3 regions of the Brevibacillus sp. FIR094 genome follow, and region 1 is predicted to be linked to each of the others. Evidence: riboswitches for the same ligand, from Rfam matches in the RefSeq annotation. Region 1 holds a riboswitch; each other region holds the start of a gene.
What was found. A riboswitch is a leader RNA that binds a small molecule or an ion and turns the genes downstream of it on or off. The one in region 1 is predicted to bind cobalamin.

Region 1 (4,213 bases):
TGCGGAGCACGTCCCATATTCACAATTTCGTTTACCGAAAAATCGAATTCAATAGAGGACTCCTGCCGTACAGCCGCCATACGCTGAGCGTTTTGACGTGAAGTTAACTTGTATACATCATCGCCATCAAGCGAGATCCATCCCGAACGCGGCTTCAATACGCGATAAATGCTTTTTAGCAATGTGGACTTCCCACTGCCATTCGGCCCGATCAGCCCCACAAACTCTCCAGAGCGTACCTCCAGACTGACGTTGCGAAGGATTCCCTTTTTCTCCAGTTCGACCGATATATTCTCAACTAACAAATTCATCGTCCGCTACCTCCAAAGGAATAAGAACTCCGCAACATCAACCAGATAAAGAATGGACCTCCACAAAGCGCTGTCAAAATACCAATCGGCAGCTCTTCCGGTGCAAATGCGAGCCTAGCGACTACATCAACCCAGATTAGAAATATCGCGCCAAACAAAGCGCTGACAGGCAGGACACGTCTGTGATCTGATCCGACCATCACACGGACGATGTGGGGCATCATTAATCCGACAAAACCGATTGATCCCGCAATGGACACGATCACCCCTGTGAGCAGTGCCGTGATCACCAGGAGAAGCTTGCGGAATTGTACCGTATTGACCCCCAATGTCCCCGCTGACTCCTCGCCCATCAACATCGCATTGAGCGAGCGGTATTGGGCCATTAAGACGATGAGGCAGATGACAACAATCAATGCAGGGATCGTCAGGTACTCCCATTTCCCGCCAGCCAAACTTCCACTTAACCAAAACAGGACCGTCCCAATTCCATGCTCATTCGGCGCTGAAAAAACTAGGAGACTGGTAATGGCCGACAAGATCGCAGATATCGCAATTCCGGCCATGAGCAGGCGTACCGTTGAATTTTGCCCACCGATACGGGATAGCGTAAAAATGAGAATGATGGACACAAGGGAGCCTGTAAAAGCGCCAAAGGATAGCGCATACTGCCCGTACATGCTGAATGCTCCGAATATAATGACCGAGGTCGCTCCTACGGAAGCGCCTGAAGATACACCTAACACATACGGGTCAGCCAGGGAGTTGCGAACCAACGACTGGATCGCTACCCCCACGACAGACAGACCTGCGCCAACGATCGCCCCCAAGAGTACACGTGGAAAGCGAATATCCCAAATAATCGTTTGCTCCCCTTTGGACCAATCCACTTCAATCCATTGGGTGAACATCGGAATTTTCGATAAGGCGATTTTCCATACCGTTGTCGGTTTAATCTCCACAGAGCCATACGTAACCGCGAATGTAATCGAGAGAAAGAGTCCGACCAGTAAAGTGATGATGATATAAGGTAACTTGATCTGTTGCAGTGCCATTCCCTCCCTTAAAAGGGGCGTACTTTATTTGAATTGATCCGGGTAGAGTCCTTCCGCCAAAATTTTCAGCGCAATCGGTGCTCGAACGCCTTCAGAAGCAGCAGACAGTGGCAATACAACCAGTCGTTGATTTTTAATCGCTGGAATATCCGCCAGTTCTTTTTTGGTCAAAAGGAAATTGCGTTTTTGATCAACAGTTCTGTCACCGTAGTCTACAACAATAATCACGTCCGGATTACGACTCACTACTTGTTCCCAGCTGACCTCTGCCCAACCCTTTTGAATGTCGTCAAAAATGTTCTTGCCGCCAGCAGTCTTGATTAAGGACGTCATGTAGTTGTTGGCTGCTGTGAATGGTTTATCTTCCCCGTTGTCGTACACGAACACTTTAAGTGGCTCGTCTACCTTGCCAATTTTGCTAATCGTTTGATCCATTTCACTCTTCATTTTATTGATCAATTCATTGGCTTTGTCTTCCACTCGGAAAATGCGTCCGATGTTCGTAATATCCGCGAACACATCGTCGATCGTTGGTCCAGGCTTGCTTGACGATTCTTGCAGGTACGATTTGATGCCGACCTTCTCCAAATCCTGCATCGATCCTACGCCCTTTTCGCCGAATCCACTTTTCCATCCGGCGTATACGAAGTCTGGGTTCGCTGCCAGCAGCACTTCTTTCGTAGGATACTTGTCAGACAGTACCGGAACCTTGTCGTAATCTGCTTTTAACTCTGGAAGGATTTTATCGTCTAGGTAAGCAGTTCCGGCCATTTTATCAGCCAGGCCCAATGCCAGCATGATCTCGGTTACGTGTTGGTTTAATGTCACGGCACGCTCAGGTGCTTTTGGATACGTCATTTCAATGCCATTATTCGTTAGTGTTACAGACTTGCTCTCTGCAGCTGGTGTAGCTGTTTGTTCTGTTTTGGCTGGAGCCTGTGTTGTCGTAGTGGAGCCGCATGCCGAAACCAAAAGCATGGCAGCTGTCATGATGCCGAAAGTTAGTCCTTTCATTACTGTATGTGTTTTGTTTGCTTTAAACATCTGTAATCCCCTTTTCTGTATGTAGATGATGAGTTGAACCAAATCCCACAAAAAAAGCACCCCCCATTTCAATCGGGAGGTGCATGACAAACGTAGACATAGCTATAAGCAGGCCCAAAGGCGCCTATCATAGACTACTTCTACATCTGTCCCATCCTCGTGGGTCGATTGTATATGATCGCATGGCAGGTCTCCTGGCTTACGGATCAACACACCCAGCTACCTTCCCATTTTTTGTCTCGCAAAAAACAGTGGCTATTCGCTAGGCGCTCCTCGTTACAGTGGCGGGACCGCGCCGGTTTCTCACCGGACTTCCCTTTTAAGCTGACGGCAAATGCCATCTAGCACCATTCGATACTTATTCAATTTTTACGATTTATTCATTCGTTGATAGAAGTCAGTTTTTTCGGGAACTGCGTGAGAATTTCAACGCCCGTTTCCGTAACCAATACATCGTCTTCAATCCGCACTCCGCCTACACCCGGCAGATAGATGCCTGGCTCGATCGTAAAGACCATCCCTGGACGAAGCACTTCTTGGTTCTGGCTGTGAACAGATGGATATTCATGTACATCCATCCCAAGTCCATGCCCAAGACGGTGCATGAAGTATTCTCCGTAGCCTTTGGCGGTAATGACATCGCGCGCAGTTTTATCCAAATGCGCAAAGGTCACACCCGGACGAATCTCAGCAATTGCCGCTTCGTTGGCAGCCAATACTGTCTCGTAAATTTCTTGAAGTTGGGCACTGATCTCGCCTACAGCAAAGGTACGAGTAATATCGGATACATATCCGTTGGCTGCTACCCCGATATCAAACAAAAGCAAGTCGCCTTCTTGCACCTGGCGCGTTCCTGGTTTCCCGTGTGGCAGTGCCGACTTCTCCCCTGCCAATACCATGGACGTAAAGGATGGACCTTCGGCACCCAAGCGCTTCATCTGGAATTCCAGCTCAGCTACGATTTCTGTCTCGGTCATGCCTGTCTTGACTTTTTTCAGGGTCTCCCGCAAGGAATCCTCAACCAACTGAACAGCGTGCTTCAAACGATCCACTTCATCAGCAGATTTGATCAAACGCATTTCACGTAGTGGCTCTTCCACATCCACATAGCTCGACGCCAGAACAACTTGTCCAAGTGCTTCATAGCGCTCGACAGTCATATGACTCTTCTCAATACCGAGCTTCGTCAAGTTCGCTGGCAAGACTTGCTTGAGGATTTCATACGGGTTTTGGATATCCGTATGTGTATGGATATCTTGAACGAACGAAGCCTCTGCCGCTGCCTCACGATCAAGAGCAGGTACAATCAAAGAAGGTTTTCCCTCAGCAGGAATAACGAGACCCATAAACCGTTCATGCGGGTCTGTAAAAAATCCGGTCAAATAGTAGACGTGCTTGGGAGAGGTAATCAACACCGCGTTCAGCTCTTGCTCTTTCAAAAATGTGTGGAGCTTCGAAATGCGCTCTTGAAACAACTTCTTCACCCTGCTTTCACCAAATATTCTATTGCGAGAATACCATTACTCCATCAAAAAAAGAAGAGTTCAATTGAAAAATCTACTTCGGATCGGACAACCTAAGGGTGGGGTGAAAACGAAAATGGAACAAATACTCGTCCATCAGGATGGCAAGCAGTTTGCCTTTCACATATCGGGAAAAGGCCAGCCGTTATTGTGTATCCATGCACCATGCATCGGCTCTATCAATTTTGTTTATCAACAAACACTCGCGGATACATATCAGCTCATTGTCCCTGATTTGCCCGGACATGGCGACAGTTCACCGATGGAGAAGCCCTTTTCC
Region 2 (4,213 bases), on a different contig from region 1:
TTTTGAGCGGCAATCCTTCGCGTAGTGCTGGCTCATCGACTTGGATCATGAGAATACCCGCTTCTTCCAAGGCTTCTACTTCTTTTCGTAATGCCAAGGCGATTTGCTCGCACACTTCTTGTCTGGAGACATCGACCCGCGCGAACGACCAATTCAAAATAGTTGCAGGACCAGTTAACATACCCTTCATTGGTTTGTCCGTCAATGATTTTGCATATACACTTTCTTTGACTGTCATTGGTGCAACAAACTCCACATCTCCGTAAATAACAGGTGGCTTCACGCAACGGGAGCCATACGACTGCACCCAGCCATTTTTCGTGAACAAAAAGCCATCGAGCTTTTCTCCAAAATATTCGACCATATCTGTTCGTTCGAACTCCCCATGGACGAGGACATCCAGACCGATCTCTTCTTGTATATCGATCCATTCCTTGATTTGCGCTTGAATGAAAGCATCATATTGCTCCGCTGCCCAATTCCCTTTTTTAAACTGTTGTCGCGCTTGGCGAACCTCTGACGTCTGCGGGAAGCTACCAATTGTAGTCGTTGGCAGCAGTGGCAGCTTCCACGTATTTTGTTGAATCTCACGACGTTCTTGGTATGGAACGCTTCTTTCAGGTTTTCCCGTTGCCATTTGGCGTAGCTCATTCTTCACTTCTTGACGATTCCTCGCTGGGGATAGTGCCAGCTTGAGCAAGTCCGCTTCATTTTGAGCAATCTCTTTCGAAATGACATACTTTCCATATAGGAATCCTTGGACTAAGAGATGAACTTCCCCCAACTTTTCATCTGCAAACGCCAATACAGGCACTACTTCCTCAGGCAAGTCCGTCTCTGCTTCAACGGATACTGGTACATGCAATAAGCTACTGGACGGCTGCAACCACAGCTTTTCGAGTGGAACAATATCGGAAATTTCTTTGACAAGATCCCACTTCTCCTCAATCGAAGCACGCCATATGTTTCGACCGTCGATAATTCCAGCTGCAAGAATCTTTTCTGCTGGAAACCCGTGTGTTTTCAGATTGGTCAGATTGCGCTTCGCTCCATGTACAAAATCAAGACCGATTCCTTTTACCGGTAAGGTAACCAGCTCCTCGTACCAATCCACCGCTTCAAAATAGGTTTGCAGCATGCACTGTAGATGTGGTAGTGCTTGACCGATTTGCGCATAGATACGTTTGATGATGGCGCGATCATGCACAGAGACATCCAGTACAAATGCAGGTTCATCGATTTGCACCCATTCCACGCCGTGTAGCTCTAACTCCCGGAGAACGTCTATGTAGAGCGGAACGAGTTGATCCACGATGTTCTCAAATTCGTTTTTCTCATATCCTTTGGACAATTTGACAAACGTATACGGGCCTACAATGACAGGCTTTCCGATAATACCAAACTTTTCTTTGGCCTCCAAATATGCCTGGAGAGGCTTGTTCTCCGTAATGGATGGTTGGCGTTCACCGAACTCTGGGACGATATAATGGTAGTTCGTGTTAAACCATTTCGTCATTTCGCTGGCGACAGCTTCCTTCGAACCGCGAGCCATGGCGAAGTATGTGGCTAATGAAACCGGGCCTCCCTCGTATTCATAACGCTTGGGGACCATTCCAAACATCACAGCCATGTCCAACATGTGATCGTAATACGTAAAGTCACCCACAGGGATTAGCACGACCCCTTTTTCCTGCTGACTCCGTAGATGTTGATGACGGATTTGCTCCATTTGCTGCTCTAGGCTCACCTCATCAATGGTGCCTGCCCAAAATGCTTCCAATGCCTTTTTCCACTCGCGGTTCTTCCCGATCCGTGGATATCCCAAATTGCTGCTTTTCATGAGCTTCCTCTCCATTCTTTATTCGATCTTGATTTGAATCCGCCCAATAAAAAAAGCATCTCCAACGATCAAAAAGAACGTTAGAAATGCCAAATAAGCACTGAGATCACAGCATCCTAACACCTCCCTATCTCCCGTAGGTTAAGCAGTGTCGTCGAAACAGGCAGGTCTCCTGACTTTGGGTTCATCATCTGCACATGCCTTCCCAATCCGTTTGGATCAGTGGCTGAAAAATGTGCCGACTCCCCTCATACAGTGGCGGGACCGTGTCGGATTCTCACCGACTTCCCTTTTCATCCTTGGTCGATCTTGATGACCAAGGAACCTATTCCCACTCATATGCAATTGTCATGGTTCTGTGAAGTGCCCCAGTAAACTAGCAGGGCAACATACTGTTCATACAGTAACACAGAATCCATTTTTTGTCATACTAAAATGTAAAATCATCATCGGTCAACGGCTCTACGTTTAGCGTACGGACATAACCATTTCCTTTTTTTGAGAAGAAGTCATGCTGCTTCGTCTGCGTGCGAATGCCGTTCAGCACGATTGGGTTCACTTCTTCCTCCGGGAATAACGGTTCCAAGCCCAGATTCATCAATGCTTTGTTCGCGTTGTAGCGCACGTACGCATGAACCTCGTCAGCCAATCCGATTTCCGTATACAACGAAGTCGTATAGGCCTCTTCATTTGCTTGCAGCTCATGCAAAAGGGCATACAGCTCCTCTTTTGCTGCGGTCTGCTCGACTACACTCAGACCTTGATATACTTCTTGTGCGAGAACGCCAACATAGAGTCCGTGGATGCTCTCGTCGCGAACAATCAGGTCGATAATTTCCCCGCTGCTTGTCATCTTTCCTTGCCCCGCCAAATAGAGCGGATAGAAGAAGCCGCTGTAAAACAGATAGCTTTCCAGGAAGACGGACGCTACCATCGCCATATACAAGTCTTTTGGTTTCTCAATTTCTTGATAGCGTTTCGAGATGAGGGCCGCTTTCTTTTGCAGATGTGGATTGTTTTCTACCCACGAAAAAATACCATCAATCTCTTCTGTCGATGCCAGCGTAGTAAAAATACTGCTGTACGATTTGGCATGGATTTGCTCCATCATGCCCATGAAGGCGAGAACCGCTTTTCTTTGCAGTCCATCGACATGCTCCATGATCTTCGGCATCCCTACCCCACCCTGAACCGTATCCAGCAAGGTGAGACCGCCCAATACTTTTTTATACGTGTCCCGTTCAGTCGCACTGAGCTCCATCCAGGACATCTTGTCATCTGACAGCGGAATCTCATCATCTGTCCAGAACTGCATGATGTTTTGATTCCAAAACGTCATCGTAAAATCGTCGTCCGGCCTGTTCCAATTGACTGCTTTCATATGGCGTTCCTCTTCTCTTTTTGCTTGATGCTTTTTCTTTATAAATCGAGTTCACTAAATCGCACAGCTAATGCACTCTTCTACAGTCAAATGCTTCGTACGCGTATAGTAGAGTGACTTCAGACCTTTTTTCGCTGCGTAAATGTAATAGCGAGCCAGTTCTCTGGTTGAAATATTGCTGTTCACATGCAGCACAGTCGAAATTCCTTGGTCGATGTGCTCTTGAATTTCGGCAATCAAATCAATCACTTTGAATTGATCGATCACATACGCCGATTTGTAGTAAAAATAGTTTTCCTGCGACAAGTACGGCATCGGGTAATACGTCGTAGAGTTGGCATACGTTCTCGTTTCGATATGCTCAACGATTGGCATCACGCTAGAAGTCGCATTCTGAATGTAGGAAATGCTCTGTGTCGGTGCAATCGCCAAACGGTACGCATGGTAAACGCCATGCTTTTGCACCTTTTGCTGTAGTTCCGCCCAATCCTCTGGCGCCGGAATGTGCATCCCTTCGAAGAGAAGCTTTGCTTTTTCCGTCCGCGGGCTGTAATCGTTCGTCAAGTACTTGTTAAAATAAGTGCCTTTTGCATATTCCGATTGTTCAAAGCCCAAGAAGGTCAAGCCTGTTTCCTTGGCAATTTCCATGCTTTTTTCCAAGGAGTAGAAGTTCATCATCATGAAAAATGTACGAGCGAAATCCTTGGCTTCTTCACTTTCGTAAGCGATTCTGTTCTTTGCCAGATAACCGTTCAGGTTCATCGCACCGAGCCCTACTGAGTGCAGCTCACTGTTTGCCTTTTGAACGCCTGGAGCGTTTTCTACACGCGTCATGTCACTCACAGCTGTAATGGCTTCGATTCCTTCGTGGACGGATTCACGGATCATTTTGCGTTCCATCACGTTGACGATATTGAGCGATGCCAGATTGCAGCTAATATCGCGCCGGATGATATCCATCTCGCCGTAATTGGTGATCGTCGAAGTCTCCT
Region 3 (4,213 bases), on a different contig from region 1:
ACAGACATGCGCATCATTGTGACAGTGCCTTCCTCTTTTGGGGAGATGCACCTGATGGCACTGGTCTGGTGTGTCATGTTCAACTCGGTGAAGAAGAGAAGACTGTTGAGAGTCCAGCAGCTATTTTTATCCCAGCAGGCGTCGAGCATTCCTATCACTATGTGTCAGGGCGCGGAACTTATACAAATATTGTATTGTCACCTGAATACAACAAAAGCTTATTGGTTTCAGCAGCAACTTCTGAAATACCAGTGACCTAAGAGGTACAGGAAGTTGTTGAGTTTGAAGAGTGGGCAGCCATCTGGGCATGAGTACGGTATCGACCGGGCTCATGCCTTGTTTGAGTATTTGTGGTTACATCGACAAAACCCCGCCATAGATCGGTTCTTGCTGCGTTTTTTGTCCCCAAGTGCGCGTTCCGTATTCGAAATGCCACCATTCTTTTGGATAGTTGACGAATCCGGCAGCGGTCATCAAATGATAGAGCAGTCGGCGATTTTCTCGAATCTCGATGTCTTTTTGTGTAGGTTGTACGAGTTCCTCATAATATCGAGTGGAAGCCAGTTCACTGAAATCATCGAAGTCTGTCCCCATTTCCAGCCAGCCATTAGGCCCTGCGATAGTCAGATCGACTGCGCCACCGGATAGGTGAGGGGACGGTTTTGAGAGGTCTGTTGTTGGATAAGCGACGAATTTGCTCAATTCTTCCGTGAGGGAGGGTCCTTCCTGCCAGCCTTGTAAAAGCAAGGCTTCACGGAAACGTTCATACAAAGATGCCTGTACCTCAAACGAGCGCCAGCCGTCCAACACGACGAGCTTGTAACCAACTGGCAGTTGTGAGGCTGCCGTGGTGAGCTTGCGTGCTGCCTCTTCTCGCAAAAAGGCTTCTGGCTGTGTTCCGGCATAGCCCTCGTGATAGTAGGCTGGATAGACCGTGATTTGTTCACAAAGGGAAGAGAGGGGGATCATCGGCTCGCCGCATTCCTTGATCGGCAGTGGGCTGGGCAGGACCATGTCTGTTATTTTTGGAATCGGAGGAAATAGCATGACTGCACACCACTTTCGATTGTTTTGCCAATAGGGTAACGAAAATTTTCAAGTAAGTAAATGGTGATTATCTTAAATTTTCTGCTAATAGTCCCTAGCGACAAATCGGCAGCTTTTGCTTGAATCCTCGGTAGCTTTTGCTATTATTAAAGCAAGTGCTTGTCAACGGAACGAAAGACATTTACATATGGAAGAAACAGGTCCTTGTTTTTGCGAAGCCGATTTGCAGGAGCAAGGTTAAAAGGGAAGTTTGGTGAAAAGCCAACGCGGTCCCGCCACTGTAAGAGAGTAGCTGTTCTTCAAGGCATCATGCCATCCACTGCCCATCTGGGAGCGGGAAGGAGAAGAAAAGCGATAATCCTCGAGCCAGGAGACCTGCCTGTTTTATGTTTACACTGATTTCCTTCGGGTCAAAGGAAGAGGTGAGGATAGTTGCTTTTCAGCTATCCGCGCTTTGTTTTTCCTTACGTACTGGGGGAAACAGGGCGCTTTTTTTATGCTTCGGAAAGTATTTGGAGGAAACAGCGGAGTAAAATACGTCACTTTTTGAGGTGGTCACGATGGAGAAAAACGATAAGAAGCGGGGATTGACTCTCGTATACACAGGAGATGGCAAAGGAAAAACGACAGCAGCAGTCGGGTTGGCTGTGCGGGCAACAGGGCGCGGGAAAAAGGTGCTGATGGTTCAATTCATCAAGTCGCCGGAGCGTACATACGGAGAAAAGATTATTTTCGATAAGTTGGGCATTGAAATTGTGCAAATGGGCGTCGGCTTCACATGGACGAAGACACCAGAGGAGCATCGGCATGCATTGAAAGAAGCTTGGGCGTTTGCGAGCGAAAAGCTTTCTTCCGGAGCGTACGATGTCGTCATTTTGGATGAGCTAAATAATGCATTGGCGATTGACCGCTTCCCAATTGATGATGTATTGCCATTGTCCGATGTATTGGAAGCGATTCAAAACAGGCCAAGTCATATTCACCTCGTGATTACGGGACGGGCAGCAAAGCAGGAGATTTTGGACATCGCAGATTTGGTGACAGAGATGAAGCCAATCAAGCATTACTACGATGAAGGGATTCCAGCTGTGCTGGGGGTAGAGTTTTGACAAGCGCAGGTGTAATAGAGATGTACGGTCATGGCGGAGACTTGCTGACCGCTGCGCAGCGCTTTGGTCGAGAGCCCGGGGAGTTTCTGGATTACAGTGCCAATATTAATCCGCTGGGGATGCCAGCAAGCGTCCGTGAGATGCTATTGGCTTCGCTGGCTGCTGTAGCGCATTACCCAGACCCAGGACATCGTGTGTTCCGTCGTGCGCTGGCGAAACGGCTGCAAGTGCCGGAGGAATGGTTACTACCTGCCAATGGTGCAGCGGAGGCGATGGCACTGGCCATTCTCGGTCTTTTACCGCAAACGGTTGGTGTGGTATATCCTTGCTTTTCGGAATACGCGCAACTTTCCGAGCAGTATGGTGCCCATGTCATTGGCTGCTTCGGGAAGGAAGCGAACGGGTACAAGCCCGATCCTATAGAGCTGCACACTCTTTTTACGCAGTCTGATCTCGTATTTGTCGGGTCGCCAAACAATCCGACCGGAATCCTGTATCAACCGGACGAGCTGCGGCAAATGGCAGAATGGACGAAAGAGACCAATACGTGGCTTATCGTGGATGAGGCTTTCCTCGATTTTGTGGAGGAGGAGCGGCAGTATACATTGGCGACGCAGCTGGAGCGATTTCCCCGTGTCATTTTGATGCGCTCGATGACGAAAATGTACGCGATCCCGGGATTGCGCCTGGGCTATGCGATTGCGCATCCGGATGTCATTGCGAGGATGCGCCAGAAGCAAGTGAGCTGGAGTGTGAATGCACTGGCCCTCTTAGCTGGAGAACTGTGCTTGCAGGAGCAGGCATACGAGGAACAGACGCGCAGGCTCATAAAAGCAGAACGTGCGTATTTGATCGATTGCATCAGCGGTGAGTTGGGCTGGCAGGTATGGCCAGCGGAGGCTAACTTTTTGCTGGTGCGTTCGCCAGAAGGATTGCCAGCCGAACAATTGCAGGCGCGGCTCGGCAAAAAAGGTGTTCTGATCCGCAATTGTGCGATGTATCCCGGTTTGACGGCACATGATGTGAGAATCGCAGTGCGGGGACGAGAGGAAAATGAAAGACTTCTGGCAGCGCTCCGCGAGGTCCATGCGGAAGGAAGTGAACAGCGATGAGCTTGGTGCTGGTAACAGGCGGTGTCCGTTCGGGAAAAAGCCGCTACGCGGAAGAGCTTGCGATGAAGTTGAGCAATCGAGTCCTGTACGTGGCGACAGGCAAGGCCTGGGATGATGAAATGAAGCAGAGAATCGAGCTGCATCAGGCACGTCGTCCGCTGGAATGGGGCTGTGTGGAGGTAGGAGAGCGATTAACTGATTACCACACATTCAGTGAGCAGTACGATGTAGTATTGATCGATTGCCTGTCCACCTGGGTGAGCAATCGATTAATGAGCGTGGATGAGTCGGAATGGAGAAGTCCTTCTCACACGCAAGCCCTGCTGCAAGAGGCAGAGGCATGGCTGTCCCTTGTTCACAATTCCCCGCAACAAGTCATTGCCGTCACAAGCGAGGTCGGATTGGGCGGTGTAGCCTTGAGTCGTTTGGGCAGATGGTTCGCGGATGTGCTGGGCGACGTCAATCAGAGAAGTGCGCGACAAGCGGACGCCGTCTACGCTGTTTTGTCGGGGATACCGTGGAGGATCAAAGGATGAATGCATTTTTACACGCGATCTCGTTTTTTACGCGTATTCCGGTTCCGTGGCTTCGCCCTTCAGAGGAGGCGTGGAGAAAAAGCGTCAACTGGTATCCCGCAGTTGGTTTGGTCATCGGTCTATTGCTATGGGGTGTGCATCAGGCAGGACTGGTGTTGTTTAGTCCATGGATCGCCGCTATTTTGACGCTGGTCGCATGGGTCTACGTGACCGGTGGTCTTCATATGGATGGGTGGATGGATCTCGCGGACGGTCTTGGCAGCAGCAGACCGAGAGAGCAAATCCTTACGATTATGAAGGATAGCCGTGTAGGTGCGATGGGCGTTCTAGCTGCAATTATGCTGTTGCTGATCAAGGCAGGTGCAGTCGCAGAGCTCGGACATCCGGGATGGGGCAGCTTTTTGATCAT

Region 2: another riboswitch for cobalamin. It lies ahead of metE (5-methyltetrahydropteroyltriglutamate--homocysteine S-methyltransferase); the one in region 1 lies ahead of ACQ5DJ_RS20700 (ABC transporter substrate-binding protein).
Region 3: another riboswitch for cobalamin. It lies ahead of cobO (cob(I)yrinic acid a,c-diamide adenosyltransferase); the one in region 1 lies ahead of ACQ5DJ_RS20700 (ABC transporter substrate-binding protein).

The regions. Positions count from the first base shown of each region.
Region 1 is NZ_JBEAES010000025.1:7,755-11,967, forward strand. It holds gene ACQ5DJ_RS20690 (ABC transporter ATP-binding protein) at 1-311, opposite strand, end outside; gene ACQ5DJ_RS20695 (FecCD family ABC transporter permease) at 308-1,366, opposite strand; gene ACQ5DJ_RS20700 (ABC transporter substrate-binding protein) at 1,391-2,410, opposite strand; cobalamin riboswitch at 2,578-2,777, opposite strand; gene ACQ5DJ_RS20705 (M24 family metallopeptidase) at 2,791-3,885, opposite strand; gene ACQ5DJ_RS20710 (alpha/beta fold hydrolase) at 4,010-4,213, shown strand, end outside.
Region 2 is NZ_JBEAES010000007.1:19,126-23,338, forward strand. It holds partial or broken gene metE (5-methyltetrahydropteroyltriglutamate--homocysteine S-methyltransferase) at 1-1,840, opposite strand, end outside; cobalamin riboswitch at 1,986-2,184, opposite strand; gene nrdF (class 1b ribonucleoside-diphosphate reductase subunit beta) at 2,271-3,221, opposite strand; gene nrdE (class 1b ribonucleoside-diphosphate reductase subunit alpha) at 3,276-4,213, opposite strand, start outside.
Region 3 is NZ_JBEAES010000011.1:145,161-149,373, forward strand. It holds gene ACQ5DJ_RS12145 (LeuA family protein) at 1-260, shown strand, start outside; gene ACQ5DJ_RS12150 (M15 family metallopeptidase) at 355-1,047, opposite strand; cobalamin riboswitch at 1,229-1,444, shown strand; gene cobO (cob(I)yrinic acid a,c-diamide adenosyltransferase) at 1,608-2,156, shown strand; gene cobD (threonine-phosphate decarboxylase CobD) at 2,153-3,268, shown strand; gene cobU (bifunctional adenosylcobinamide kinase/adenosylcobinamide-phosphate guanylyltransferase) at 3,265-3,804, shown strand; gene cobS (adenosylcobinamide-GDP ribazoletransferase) at 3,801-4,213, shown strand, end outside.